DNA from 2 places in the Clostridioides sp. LIBA-6822 genome. Region 1 is predicted to be linked to the other one. Evidence: riboswitches for the same ligand, from Rfam matches in the RefSeq annotation. Region 1 holds a riboswitch; the other holds the start of a gene.
What was found. A riboswitch is a leader RNA that binds a small molecule or an ion and turns the genes downstream of it on or off. The one in region 1 is predicted to bind thiamine pyrophosphate.

Region 1 (7,615 bases):
TTTATAAGACCTTTATCATCAAACTTTAGTTTTTGTAGATAAACCTCTGGAAAATATTCTCTTAATATGTTTATGTCCAAATAGTTATCACTAAAACTTTCATTTATGTATATATTACTTACAGTAGCTATATCTCTAAGTTTTTCTATAAAGTTTAAATCATTTATAATTATTTCTGTAGGATGGATTTTTGCAATCTCTTCAATTACTTTATCTTCATTCAAACATGTTGCATTGGTTTCTCCTGTACTTATATCGACATAAGTTAGCCCTATATTAGAACCATCCTTATACAAAGATAACAAATAATTATTTTTTTTATTTTCAAGTAAATTTCCATCTAAAACGGTTCCAGGAGTGATGACTCTTATAACCTCTCTTCTAACAATTCCTTTTGCAGTAGATGGGTCTTCCATTTGTTCACCTATTGCTACTTTATATCCATTTTCAACTAATTTTGATATATATGAATTGGCTGAGTGGAAAGGCACACCACACATAGGAGCACGTTCTTCTAAACCACAAGCTTTTCCTGTCAATGCTATTTCAAGAGCCTTTGAAGCTACTAATGCATCTTCAAAAAACATTTCATAAAAATCTCCCAATCTAAAAAACAGTATACAATCTTTATATCTGTTTTTTACTTCAAGATACTGCTTCATCATAGGAGTTAATTTATTCATATCTATTTGCATTATCAAACCTCCTTCTTTTCTAATTAAATATTATATCATAGTAGATGATTATTATTAACATAATATATAAAATTTTGACGTATAACTAAAAAACAACCCAAAATGTATAATTACATTTTGGATTGCTAAGTTTAATACTTATTGAATAAAACACATATAGAATTTTTATAATAAAGATATTATTTCTTTCTTAAGTTTAATGACATTTTCAAGGTTATCTTCATTCAATTCTCTACTATCTACTATAAATTCTTTTTTTATTATTGAAGGCTTTTTTGAAATAACATAAATTCTATTTGACAACATTATAGCTTCATCAATATCATGAGTTATAAGAAGTATTGTTGAATTTACCTTTTTCTTAACATCTAAAAGCCATTTTTGCATAGATGTCTTAGTCAATGAATCAAGCGCTCCAAAAGGCTCGTCTAAAAGCATTATATCATTAGAATTTATAAAAGTTCTTAGGAAATTTGCCCTTTGTCTCATTCCTCCAGAAAGTTCTGATGGATATTTATCTTCATATCCACTTAGACCAAAGACTTCAAAATAATGTTTTACCATTTCCCTTGCTTTACTCTTTTTTTCTTTTTTTAATACCAGTGGTAGTGACACATTATCTATTATAGTTTTATATGGTAAAAGTAAGTCTTTTTGATACATGTAACTGTATTTCCCACTTATATCTACTTTACCACTATTATAATCTGTAAGTTTAGTTATAATATTAAAGATAGTACTTTTACCACATCCACTTGGACCTAATATAGAAACAAATTCACCTTCATAGACATCAATACTTATATCTTTTAAAACTTCAACTTCTTTATATGTTTTTGATACATTTTCTATAGATACTTTTATTTTTTTATTGTGGTAAGAATTCATTTGTGTAAGCATCACTTGCCTTCATATCCTTATCTATTAATTTATATTCTTTTAAGAATGATGTGTAGTTATTCCATACACTGTCTTTCATTTCTCCCCATCTAGGTGCATCGTCTTTATATTTACTTGCTAGGTATTCTTGACTCTTTAATGCTAATTTTTCATCTACCTCAGGTGCATTTTTTACTAATATTTTTGCTGCATCTTCTGGATTTTTAATTGCATATTCGTAACCTTTTGTTGTAGCTTTTAAGAATTTCTTAGCTAGTTCTGGATTATCTTTAAGTACAGTTTCATTAGAAATTATAAGTGGTGTATAATAATCTAATCTTTCATCTAAATCTTTTACTGGTATAAAGTTTAAATCATAGTCAATTAAACTTGCCTTAACTGCATCCCAACCTTCAAATATCCATGCAAAGTCTACAGTTTTCATAGCTGCAAAGAAATCATCTTGACCAGTATTAACTATCTTTAACTTATTAAAATCAGCTCCATTTTTCTTCATAACTGCTTTAAAAACAGCTTCTTCTGACGGAGAGCCCCAACCACCATAAGTTTTTCCTTCAAAATCCTTAGCTGTAGTTATATTTTTTTCTTTTGGTGATGCAAACCCAGAAGTATTATGTTGTATAACAGCTGCTACAGCTTTTATTGGAAGTGGGTCTTCACTAGTCTTTGCATAAGTAACTTGTTCTTGATAACTTATACCAAAGTCCGCTTTACCTGTTGCAACTAAAGTCTCAGCTCCACTTTCAGGTGGTTGAACTATTTCCACATCTAGACCTTCTTCTTTATAGTAACCTTTATCAAGTGCTACATATAATCCAGTATGATTTGTATTTGGTGTCCAATCAAGTACCATAGTCACTTTTTTAGAAGAATCATCTTTAGCACTACTTTTATCCTTATCATTATTTGAAGAACATCCAGTTATTGTTGCTAGTGTAAAAACACTTACTAAACCTAATATTCCTAATTTTTTAAAATTCATAATATCCTCCCTCAAATACATTTAATCTGCTAATCTATGTCTTATAACAATTTTTTTTACTGCTTGTACAACTCCTACAAATATCAAACTAAATATAACTACCAATATAGTAGATGCAAATACTTTATCAAGAGCGTATGCACTTTTTGACCTTAGCATATAAACACCAAGACCTTTAGTTCCACCCAACCACTCTGCAACAGTTGCTGCCATTACAGCATATGTTGCAGATATCTTGAGTCCAGAAAAAAATTTATCCATTGCCATGGGAAATTTAAGATGAATAAATGTATTAATTTTATTTGAATTCATAGTCTTAAATAAATTTAAATAATCTTTATCAATATTCTCAATTCCATCTACAAAACTTATTAATATAGGAAAAAAACAAGTAAGCGTTACCATCAATATTTTTGGCATTGTACCAAAGCCAAACCATATCATAAAAAGTGGAGCTATAATTATTGTAGGTATCATTTGAGTGACCAACATAATAGGATAAAGACATTTTTTTATTATCAACACAAAATCCATCAATACACCAATTATCAATGATATTATAATTGCAACTATAAAACCAAGTATTGCCTCTCCTATAGTAACTACAGCATGCATGGATAAATTTTGATAGTCTTTAAAAAACACATTAAGTATATCTACTGGTGTGGGTAGTATATACTGTGGGACTTTTAAAACTTCTACCACAGATTGCCAAAGAATAAGTATAAACAAAAATGTTGCTATTGGATATATACTATCTTTAACTTTATCTATGATTTCTAAGTTTTTCATCTATAGTTAAGCCCCCAGCTTTTTCATCTACTCTAGCTACTGTTATAACTCTTTCACATCCAAGGTTAAAAGGGATTTTATGTACTTTTTTCAATAATTCAAAAACTTCATCAAAATCACCTTCAACAGTCGTACTCATTGCACCTATTTCACATTTAAGACCACTTTTTTCAATTTCAGCAATACAAGCATCTACTACTTTATACATTTCTTCTTCACCTTTGTAAGGTCTTAGTGGCATTACTGCTATGTCTGCGATTACCATTTAAATCACTCCTTTAAAAATAATTAATACCTACTAGGTATATTTTGTTTTTTATTAAAATTTTTTACTCCTAAAAAGATAATATAATATTTAAATAAAATAAAAGTCTTATCCACAATAGGATAAGACTTATTTTCATCTTTACTGGTCTCCCTACACTGGCATTATCCAAACAGGTTCAAAGGGTCGAGATAAAATCTCCTCTCAGCACATTAGCTCCCCGAAATATATTATATCTTTTCTACTTGATTATACTACACTTATCATATTTTAACAAATTTTTTATTCATATTATATATTTTGTCTGTTTTAAAATATATAATACCAAAATAATATTTTAATAATACTTTTTACAAAATTATATGCCTACTATACATACTTATCATAATTTATTGGAATTTGATTAAATTTTAAAGTTTATATGTAAAAAATATACTTTTATAATGATTTTTTTTATTTTATTAAACATTTAACTTTGTTCAGTTTTATTTCACTGTCTTAAATTAATTCAATCTAATTTAATAATAAAAATATATTACTCTAATTTGTCTATATAATATAATTATTTTACCTAATTTATTTTTGAAAAATAAATTATTTTTTTTAATTTTTAAATTTTTTAATATGTATATTGAAAAATAAAACGTTTTCCTATATGATTGTAATTGTAGAATAAAACTAAATAGGCAAAACTAGAGAAATTTAGTGACGCAAAGCTATAGGGACTAAGGCTTATAAAACAAGTTATGTCAGCCAGTTGCCAAAAAGATATTTTCTTTTTGTTTTTATGAAAGTTTTTTAGGGGGATAAATGATATATGTTTATAGATAAAAAAGATAGATGTACGCATATACTAACTGCATATATATGCAGTTCATACGATTACTGCAATTTTATAGATACACAATTAAATGACTTTATACTAGAATATGGAGAGAACGTGGTAGAATCTTGTTTGCATCAAGTGATGGTATTGGTAAGCAGATATAATTAAAGAAATTTTATTTTCTAGAAAACCCTTTTTAGTTTTATCTACGTTTTATAATACATTAAAGAACTAATTAAAATAAGCTTTATTATCTATTTTTCATGAAGTAAACAGTTGAGTTTATCTCATATACTGTTTACCCCAATTACATAATTCTAATAATATCGATTCCAATGATTTACCACGTTTAGTAGACAAATATTCAACTTTTGGAGGAATAGTCGGATAAGAAATCCTCTTAATAAGTCCATCTCTTTCAAGATACTTTAATTCTTGTGACAGTATCTTATGACTTATATGAACAACTTCTTTTTTTAATTGACTGTAACATATTGGCTCTTGTTTTAAAATATGCCATAAAATAATTGCCCTCCATTTACTTCCTATCACAGTCATGGTAAAACCAATTTAACAATTAAAATCTTTTTGTCTTTCTTCAATATTTTAGAAATTCTTTAAAATTATTATCTATATCCATCCCAATCCTCTCTTTCAAAATGGTAAGTATCTAACTAAAAAGTGCATTCCTGTTTAACATACTAATTCTCAATATAATCTTGCTTATAGTATAGAGACTTACATAATAACAAAAAAACGCAAAGGCAAGATGTCAATAAAAGTAATTATTTCAGATAATAAACCAGTTGAAATAAAAACAATTGGAAAAGCTGTAATTACATTCTCAACAAACATAGAAGTTGAATCATAGGCTTCTTCTAAGTAACATTCCGAACTTTTTAATTCTAATTAATACTAATTTAATAACAAACTAATTTATATACAATCAAATTAATTTTTTTATTATTTGTTAATATATATTTATCATTATATTATATAATAATATAGATAGTTACTATATCTTAAATTAGATAAATCATAATTATATATTATTGTCAAAACTCAATTATATAATTTTTAATAATATTATTTTAGGAGGAAAAAATGATAAACGATATTAAAAATAAGTTCAAAGATTACAAACCATATATAAATGGATATAAAAATATGAAAAGAGCATCTGTTTTAATTCCAATAGTAGAAATAAATAACATACATCATATATTATTTGAAGTTCGCTCAAAGAATTTAAAGCATCAACCTAATGAGATTTCTTTTCCTGGTGGCAAAATAGAATCCAATGAAACTCCATATAATGCTGCTATCAGAGAAACTTGTGAAGAACTAGGCACTTTTAGTGACAATATAGAAATCATATCTAGTCTAGACCTACTTATAACACCTGTAAAATTTATAATACATCCTTATTTAGGATATATAAAAAACATTAACAATTTAAATATAAATAAAGATGAAGTTGACCATACTTTTTTGGTGCCTATAAAATATCTTTTAGAAAATCCTCCAAATACTTATAATAATACTGTAAAAGTTTTTCCTGATGAAAATCTACCTTATGGATCAATTCCAAATCAAAAAGATTATAAATTTGAAAGCGGGAGTTATCCTATTCTATTCTATAAATATAAAGATTATGTAATCTGGGGTATGACAGCAAAAATACTAGAAAATTTTTTGAACTTCTTATCAGAATAATACTTGTAAACAAACATTAAAATTTTTAGATAATAAGGTTTAAATTTTTCTAAATTTAAAATGTGATAATTATAGGAAATATAGAAAGTTATATTTTATAATGTTTTTTCTACTTGATTATTGTTAAATTATTATTACATAATATTCAATACAATTTCAAGGTAAATACTAAGTGTTATTATCACACTATAGATAAACTATAGCATAATAATATATCTAATAGGGCTAAGATATGAAATAAATGACTTTAATGTATGTTTATGGTAAAATATAATAAATTAGTAAACTGTAAGTTAAAGTATATGGAGGTGCTTATAATGTTTGCAGTAGGATTCATAGTTATATTGGCAATTGCCACTTTCATCTTAAGTATATTATTATTTAATGGAAAAGCCAGTATGCTACTGGCAGGTTATAATACTATGAGCGATAAAGAAAAAGCTCGATATGATAAAAAAAAATTATGTAGGAGTTCTAGTATTGTTATTTTTATTGTATCTATAATGTTATTTATTATGGCGTTTTTTGGTTATAGAGTAGAAAGCGGACAAATGGATGAAAAAAACATGCTTCCATTTGCTGTGATATTTATAATAGTTATACTTGCTAGTGTGCTTTTCAATATCTATTATTCTAATAAGAAATGTAAAAAATAATGATTAGTAATTTGAGCAGTTAATCGTGAAAGATTAACTGCTTTTTATATCTATTATATAATAGATATAGCTATATAGAACTTATCAAAATAAAATAAAAATAGATGTACAATGAATTTACATCCTATATCAAATTTATTTATAATAAAAACTGAAATTAACATATATGATCTATGTTTTTAAAATTTGATATATTTTGTTTTATAGTACATCTATTTTAATTAGTTTACATAATTTTATTATTTTATACAGTATTAATTATTCACTAGTACACCATTTAATGAAAAGGTTCTAGGTTCAGTGATTTTAACCATAACTAATTTTCCAATTAAATCATCATTTCCACCTTCAAAATTTACAAGTTTATTTTGTCTTGTTCTACCAGCAAATTTATTTTCATTATTCTTACTTCTTCCTTCAACTAAAACTTCAACTATTCTATTTTTATATTCATTATTTATATCTGCTGAAATCCTATTTACAGCTTCTAATACTCTATTAAATCTTTCATGTTTTATTTCTTCTGGTATTTGATTTTCCATTTTAGCAGCAGGAGTTCCCTGTCTTTTGGAATAAATAAATGTAAAAGCTGAATCATATTTAACTTTTTCAATTACATCTAAAGTATCCAGTAAATCTTCTTCTGTTTCTCCTGGAAAACCTATCATTAAATCTGTTGAAAACGCAATGTCTGGTACTTCTTTTTTAGCCTTTTCTATTATTTCTAAATAATATTCCTTCGTATAATGTCTATTCATTTTTTTCAAAAGACTACTACTTCCA
Region 2 (7,615 bases), 270 kb from region 1:
GTAACTGTTTAGTAGAAGGTGAAATAGTAGATAAGACTATAGATGCTCAAAAAGTCATTTCATGTGTAGCTAGAATGAAAAGAAGTTATGGCGTTACTACTATTGTAGATGTACTTAGAGGTTCTAAAAATAAAAAGATTTTACAACTTGGACTAAACACCTTATCTACATATAATATTATGAGAGATTATTCAAGTGAAGATTTAAAGAACTTTATAAATACATTGGTTTCTCATGGTTTCTTGGATTTGGTTGAGACTTTAGGTAATGGAAATAGAGGAAGCTTTCCAACAATAAGATTGAATGATATGTCTATGAAAGTTTTAAAAGGTCAAGTGAAAGTAGAATTTAAAGAAATTGTGATTACAAAATCATTAGAGGTAGAAGATGAGCTATATAGTGCATTAAGAGAGCTTAGACACTCAATTGCAAGTGAAGAAAGAATAGCTCCATATATGGTATTTGGAGATGGGACACTTAGAGCTATGTCTAGTAGTTATCCAGTTAATAAAGAAGAAATGTTAGATATATCTGGAGTAGGGGAAATTAAGTATCAAAAATATGGTAGAGACTTTGAAACAGTAATTAAAGAATATGTCGAAAAAAATAATATAACTAAACAATATAAAGAAAAAAATGTCGATTTAGAGAGTGTTAATAGTGAATTCTTTGAGGTTAATTCAGATAATGCTCTATATGAAAAACTATTAAGCATTAGAGAAGAATATGCAACAAAAGAAAAATTACCTCCATATATGGTTTTATCCAATAAGGCTTTGAAAGAAATAAGTGGAAGATATCCGCTTGATGAAGAGCAACTGAAAGATATTTCAGGTATAGGTGGGGTAAAAATTGAAAAGTATGGAGCTAGTATTTTAGATGAAGTCAAACAATATGTAAAAGAAAATGATATTAATGTTATTTGGGATAAAAAGGGTAAAAGGAAGCTAATACTAGATGGAGAAAGTAGAAAAAATAATGAAATAGCATTAGATTTATTAAATCAAGGAAAGGATATACAAAGTATTAGTCAAGAAATAGAGGTTTCATTATCAACCATCATTGGATATGTACATGATTATGTAAAGGATGGAAATAGTATAACATTTGAATTAGAATTAGAAAATTTCTATGATGAAGATGAAAAGAAAATGATTTTAGAAGTTTGTGAAAAAGTGGGATATGATAATTTAAATAATATAAAAAGAAAACTTCCAGATTCAATAAAGTATGAAAAAATAAGAGCTGTGATGCTTGATTCTTATCTTAAAAATTTAAAAAATGATATTATGTCAGAGTAATTTTTAACATATTCAAAAATAAAATTTGTATTATTGTGTTGAACTAATATTTTTGCTGTGTTATACTGAATTTGTAAAAATAATGAAAAATTAGAGCTAGGGGCGCTAGAATTGGCTAGCTGAGAGATAAAGCCGTAACTTACAAACCCTAATAACCTGATCAAGATAATGCTTGCGAAGGGAAGCTTTTAATATAATTTTGTTACATAAATAGACAAATTATTTAATTTTAGGGAAAATTTGTCTAAGTGTATATATGATTATAAGAGTGCTTTCCAAACAAGGAAAAGCACTTTTTTTATTTTCAAAAACTATAACTTTAATCTTGGAGGATTGTAATATGAATTATACAACACAAATGGATGCTGCTAGAAAAGGCATAATAACTAAAGAAATGGAAATCGTTTCTCAAAAAGAGCAAGTAGATGTGAATGAATTAAGAGAATTAATAGCAAATGGACAAGTTGTTATACCTGCTAATAAAAATCATAAATCTTTAAGTGCAGAAGGTGTAGGTAAAAATTTAAGAACAAAAATAAATGTAAATCTAGGAATTTCAAGAGATTGTAAGGATATAGAAAAAGAACTTGAAAAAGTTAGAGTAGCAATAGACATGAAAGCTGAAGCTATAATGGATTTGAGTAACTATGGTAAAACTAGAGAATTTAGAGAAAAAGTGGTTGAAATGTCACCTGCAATGATAGGTTCAGTACCTATGTACGATGCAGTGGGATATTTAGAGAAAGAATTAAAAGATATAACAGAAGAAGAGTTTTTAAATGTAATAAAACAGCATGCGATTGATGGAGTTGACTTTATTACTATACATGCAGGTCTTACAAGAAATGTTTGCCAAAAGATAAAAAATCATGAAAGATTAACTCATATAGTATCTCGTGGTGGTTCTCTGTTATTTGCATGGATGGAATTGAATAATAAGGAAAATCCTATTTACACTAATTTTGATAAAATATTGGATATATGCGAGGAATACGATGTTACATTGAGTTTAGGAGATGCTTGTAGACCTGGTTGTATAAAAGATTCTACTGATGGTGTTCAAATTCAAGAACTTGTAGTATTAGGTGAACTTACTAAGAGAGCATGGGAAAGAAATGTACAAGTAATGATAGAAGGACCTGGTCACATGGCTATTGATGAGATAGAAGCAAATGTAGTATTAGAAAAGAGATTGTGTCATGGAGCACCTTTTTATGTTCTTGGACCATTAGTTACAGATATAGCACCAGGTTATGACCATATAACAAGTGCAATAGGAGGAGCTTTAGCATGTGCTAAAGGAGTAGACTTTTTATGTTATGTAACTCCAGCAGAACACTTGAGATTACCTAATTTAGATGACATGAAAGAAGGCATAATAGCTGCAAAAATAGCTGCTCATGCAGGAGATATAGCTAAAAATGTTAAAGGTGCTCGTGAATGGGATAATAAGATGAGTAAGGCTAGAGCTGATTTAGACTGGTGTGAGATGTTTAGACTTGCAATAGATCCTGAAAAAGCCAAGAGATATAGAGATGAATCAACTCCTACTCATGAAGATAGCTGTACTATGTGTGGAAAAATGTGTTCAATGAGAACGGTTAAGAAAATATTAAACAATGAGGAACTTAATTTAATATAATTTATGACTAGAATAAAATAAATTTAAAAATAGGAGGTGATTTAGTGAAGGTTAATGGGAAGGACATTGAATTTAAAGAAAAATTAACTATAGTAGATTTATTAAATAAATATAATTTAAAAAATGATAGAGTTGTAGTCGAGGTAAATCTAGAAATAATTGAAGAATCTAACTACAGTACATATGTATTAAAAGATGAAGATATTATAGAACTTATTAGCTTTATTGGAGGTGGTTAAAATAAAAATATTTGTAAATGAATTATTAACAGATGTTGAAGAAAATACAACTGCCTACAAGGTTAGAGATAGTTACAATCATAAATGTGACGTATTAGTGTTAAATGGATATCCAATTAAAACAGATATTCCCCTTTGTGAGAACGATAAATTAACACTTATACAAAAGGGAGTCAAGCCATCATTTGATGAGTTGGAAAGCTTATTGATTGCTAGACATACTCCTAATATACATAATAAGTTAAAAAAAGGGAAGGTTGCTATATTGGGGTTAGGGGGACTTGGTTCCAATATAGCTATCTCTTTAGCAAGAATTGGAGTGGGGGAACTTTTACTTATAGACTATGATGTTGTAGAACCGTCTAATTTAAATAGACAGCAGTATTTTATTGATGATATTGGAAAACTAAAAACTGATGCTATGATAGAAAATATAAAAAAAATAAATCCTTTTATTAAATTAAGTAAACGAGATATTTTTTTAAACAAACATAATATGGATGCTATTAAAGATTCGGATTTGATAATTGAAGCATTTGATGATGCTTCATGTAAGGCACAGGTTTGTAACTATGTATTAATCAATTTAAAAGATAAATATCTAATAGCATCATCAGGTATGGCAGGATACTATGATTCAAATATAATAACTACTAAGAAGATAAAAGACAAGTTTTATATATGTGGGGATTTTGTAAACGAAGCTAAAATTGGTGAAGGTCTTATGGCTCCAAGAGTCGCTATCTGTGCAAACCACATGGCAAACTTGGCAACACAAATACTTATAGATATGTAAATACTAAAAATAAACATAAAAAAGATTGAATATTAAAAAAATTGCACATGGAGGGAAATAATATGGATAAATTGGTACTTGGTGGACATGAATTCAGTAGCAGATTATTGGTTGGAACAGGTAAATATGGTTCAAATAATATATTGCCTGAGGTAATAAAAGAAAGTGGAAGTGAAATAATAACGATGGCACTTAGAAGAGTAGATTTAGATAACAAACAAGAAAATATATTGACATATATTCCAAAAGAAATGACAATACTTCCAAATACATCAGGAGCTACTAATGCAGAGGAAGCAGTAAGAATAGCTAGAATATCTAGAAAAATGGGATGTGGAGATTTTATAAAAATAGAAGTAATATCGGATACTAGATATTTACTTCCTGATAATGAAGAAACTATAAAAGCTACAAAAATACTTGCTGACGAAGGTTTTATAGTTCTTCCATATATGACACCAGACCTTTATGCTGGAAGAAGACTTATAGAAGCAAATGCAGTAGCAGTTATGCCTCTTGGAGCTCCAATTGGTTCAAATAGAGGTCTTCAAATGAAAGAAATGATAAGAATAATGATAGATGAATTAGACATACCAATAATAGTCGATGCGGGTATTGGGAAACCATCTCAAGCTATGGAAGCTATGGAAATGGGAGCTGATGCTGTACTCGTTAACACTGCAATAGCTTCAGCAGGAAATCCTGTGCAGATGGCTAGGGCATTCAAACTGGCTGTAGAAGGTGGAAGAGAAGCATATCTCGCAAAAACAGGAAGTGTATCAGAATTTGCAAATGCATCTTCTCCTTTAACAGGTTTTTTAGGCAATTTATAGAAAGTGGTGATTGGTGATGAGTTTTTATGATGTAATAGAAAAATATAGAGATTTTGATTTTGATGGATATTTAAATAATGTTACAGATAATGATGTTTTAAGAAGTTTATCAAAGGACAAGCTTGAAGATTTTGATATATTAAATTTGCTTTCTAAAACTGCTGTAAAACATTTAGAAGCCATGGCACAGAAAGCACATAAATTAAGCGTTCAATATTTTGGAAAAACAGTATGTTTATATACGCCAATGTATATAGCAAATTATTGTGTCAATCAATGTGTTTACTGTAGCTATAATATAAAAAGTGGAATAAAAAGAAAAAAATTAACAATGGATGAAATTAGACAAGAGGGAAATGTAATTTCAAAAGAGGGTTTTAAACATTTGCTTGTTTTGACTGGAGAAAGTAGTTTTCATTCAAGTGTAGAGTATATAGGTGAAGCTATAGAAATATTAAGAGAGAAATTTCCATCTATAGGTATAGAAGTCTATCCAATGGAAGTAGAAGAATATAAGTATATTGTAGATAAAGGTGTTGAAGGTTTAACAGTATATCAAGAAACTTATGATGAGGAAATATACAAGAAAGTTCACATAAAAGGGCCAAAATCAAATTATAAATTCAGATTAGATGCTCCTGAAAGAGGGGCAAAAGCAGGGATGAGGACTTTATCAATAGGTGCACTTTTAGGGCTAAATGATTTTAGAAAAGAAACCTTTTTTACAATATTGCATGGGAAATATTTAAAAACAAAATATCCTCATATTGAGCTTTCATATTCAACACCAAGAATGAGACCTTTTAAAGGATGTTTTGAAGAATTAGTAGATATAAGTGATACTGATTTAGTTCAAGCTATGGTATGTATGAGATTATTTGACCCTCATGCAGCAATAAATATATCAACTAGAGAAAATTTAGAAATGAGAAGTCATATAATACCTCTAGGAGTAACTAAATTGAGTGCAGGTGTCTCTACTGATGTAGGAGGACATTCTCAAGATGAACATGATACTGCCCAATTTAAAATAAATGATGAAAGCACTGTTGCAGATGTAGAGAAGATGTTAAACTCAATTGGATATCAACATGTATTTAAAGATTGGGAAAGATTTTAGATGTATTTAATAACAAACAGAAAATTAGTATATAGTGAAGAAAGATACTTAGATGTTATTAAAGAATCTATATTGAGTGGTATAAAAAACATTATAATAAGAGAAAAAGACTTAGAATATGAAGAATTAAATAAACTATATATGAAAATAAAAACCAAAATCAATTATGTAGATTTGAAAGAACAAATATTAAATGAAAACTTGAAGATTAGTACAAATCAGAAAGAAAGTATTAATAAACTTAAGGTTAACTTTATAATAAATAGTAATATTGAATTTTTTGAAAAAACAGATTGCCAAGGGATTCATCTTCCTTTTAAAGTATTCTTGGACTTAATTGAAAATAATTACAGTTTTAATAAAAATAAAATACTAGGATTATCTTTACATAAAATAGATGAAGTAGAATATTTAGAAAAATTGATAAGAAATAAAAATATAAAAATAGATTACATAACTTTATCACATATATATGAAACTAAATGTAAAGAAGAACTACATCCAAAGGGAATTGAGTTTTTAAAGGAAGCTAAGAAGATTACTGATATTAAGATAGTTGCACTAGGAGGAATTTTACCATCTAATGTCAAAGAAACATTAAAATACTGTGATGATTTTGCTGTAATGTCAACTATAATGAAATCTAAAGATATTAAAAAAACAATCTCAAATTATAATGAAAAAATTGAATTACTAAAATAGTATATTGAATCGTTAATTTAAAGAAAAATAAAAAAGCTATCTTTTAAAATTTAAAAGATAGCTTTTTTATTTTATATCTTTGCTAATAAAAAATTGTAAAAAGGGAAAACTTTAGTCAGAGAGATTAAACAATATCCTAAAAATATTTAAAATTTAGTAAAGTATGGAGGACATTATAATGACTGACAGTAAAAAGAAACGATTTATTATACCACACACTTTTACAATAATATTTTTACTAATAGTCTTAATGGCAATATTGACTTGGATAGTACCAAGTGGTGAATTTAGTAGAGAAGATGTAGAAGGTAGAATGGTAGTTGTACCAGGGACTTATCAAAGTGTAGAAAGTAATCCTCAAGGATTTGCAGATGTTTTTAAAGCACCAATAGAAGGTTTTATTGATTCAGCAGAGGTTGTAGGATTTGTCTTAATAGTTGGAGGTGCTTTTGGTATTGTAAATAGAACTGGAGCTATAGAAGCAGGAATAGCATCAGTTATATCTAAGTTTAAAGGAAAAGAACTTCTTATAATTCCAATATCAATGATTTTATTTGGACTTGGAGGTACTACGTTTGGGATGGCAGAAGAAACATTACCATTTTATATGATATTTGTTCCGCTTATGACGTCCTTAGGATATGATTCTCTAACCGCCATAGCAATTGTATTTATAGGAGCAGCAGCAGGAGCCGCAGCTTCAACAATAAACCCATTCTCGGTTGGTATTGCACAGGCACTAGCACAACTTGCACCAGGTTCAGGAGTAGCATATAGAGTAGTTATTTTTATAGCTTATATATTAATAAGTATAGCATTTGTTATGTATTATGCTAAGAAAGTTAAAGAAAATCCTGAAAGTTCAATAGTGTATGAAATAGATAAAAATAACAAGTCAATACTTAATCAAACTTCAACAGAAATAAAAGAATTTACTTTTAAAGAAGTATCTGTTCTTGCTATATTTGGAATAGGTATGGCG

Region 2: another riboswitch for thiamine pyrophosphate. It lies ahead of thiC (phosphomethylpyrimidine synthase ThiC); the one in region 1 lies ahead of ACTG48_RS10415 (MTH1187 family thiamine-binding protein).

The regions. Positions count from the first base shown of each region.
Region 1 covers NZ_CP196995.1:2,166,054-2,173,668, forward strand. The annotation lists gene mutS (DNA mismatch repair protein MutS) at 1-695, opposite strand, end outside; gene ACTG48_RS10400 (ABC transporter ATP-binding protein) at 861-1,595, opposite strand; gene ACTG48_RS10405 (ABC transporter substrate-binding protein) at 1,564-2,577, opposite strand; gene ACTG48_RS10410 (ABC transporter permease) at 2,599-3,369, opposite strand; gene ACTG48_RS10415 (MTH1187 family thiamine-binding protein) at 3,344-3,634, opposite strand; TPP riboswitch at 3,768-3,867, opposite strand; cyclic di-GMP riboswitch class I at 4,310-4,399, shown strand; gene ACTG48_RS10420 (hypothetical protein) at 4,452-4,628, shown strand; gene ACTG48_RS10425 (winged helix-turn-helix transcriptional regulator) at 4,743-5,012, opposite strand; gene ACTG48_RS10430 (NUDIX hydrolase) at 5,565-6,176, shown strand; gene ACTG48_RS10435 (DUF3784 domain-containing protein) at 6,494-6,832, shown strand; gene miaB (tRNA (N6-isopentenyl adenosine(37)-C2)-methylthiotransferase MiaB) at 7,087-7,615, opposite strand, start outside.
Region 2 covers NZ_CP196995.1:1,897,015-1,904,629, forward strand. The annotation lists gene recQ (DNA helicase RecQ) at 1-1,301, shown strand, start outside; TPP riboswitch at 1,390-1,501, shown strand; gene thiC (phosphomethylpyrimidine synthase ThiC) at 1,642-2,943, shown strand; gene thiS (sulfur carrier protein ThiS) at 2,988-3,182, shown strand; gene thiF (thiamine biosynthesis protein ThiF) at 3,175-3,978, shown strand; gene ACTG48_RS09105 (HisA/HisF-related TIM barrel protein) at 4,041-4,811, shown strand; gene thiH (2-iminoacetate synthase ThiH) at 4,828-5,931, shown strand; gene ACTG48_RS09115 (thiamine phosphate synthase) at 5,932-6,633, shown strand; gene ACTG48_RS09120 (YfcC family protein) at 6,812-7,615, shown strand, end outside.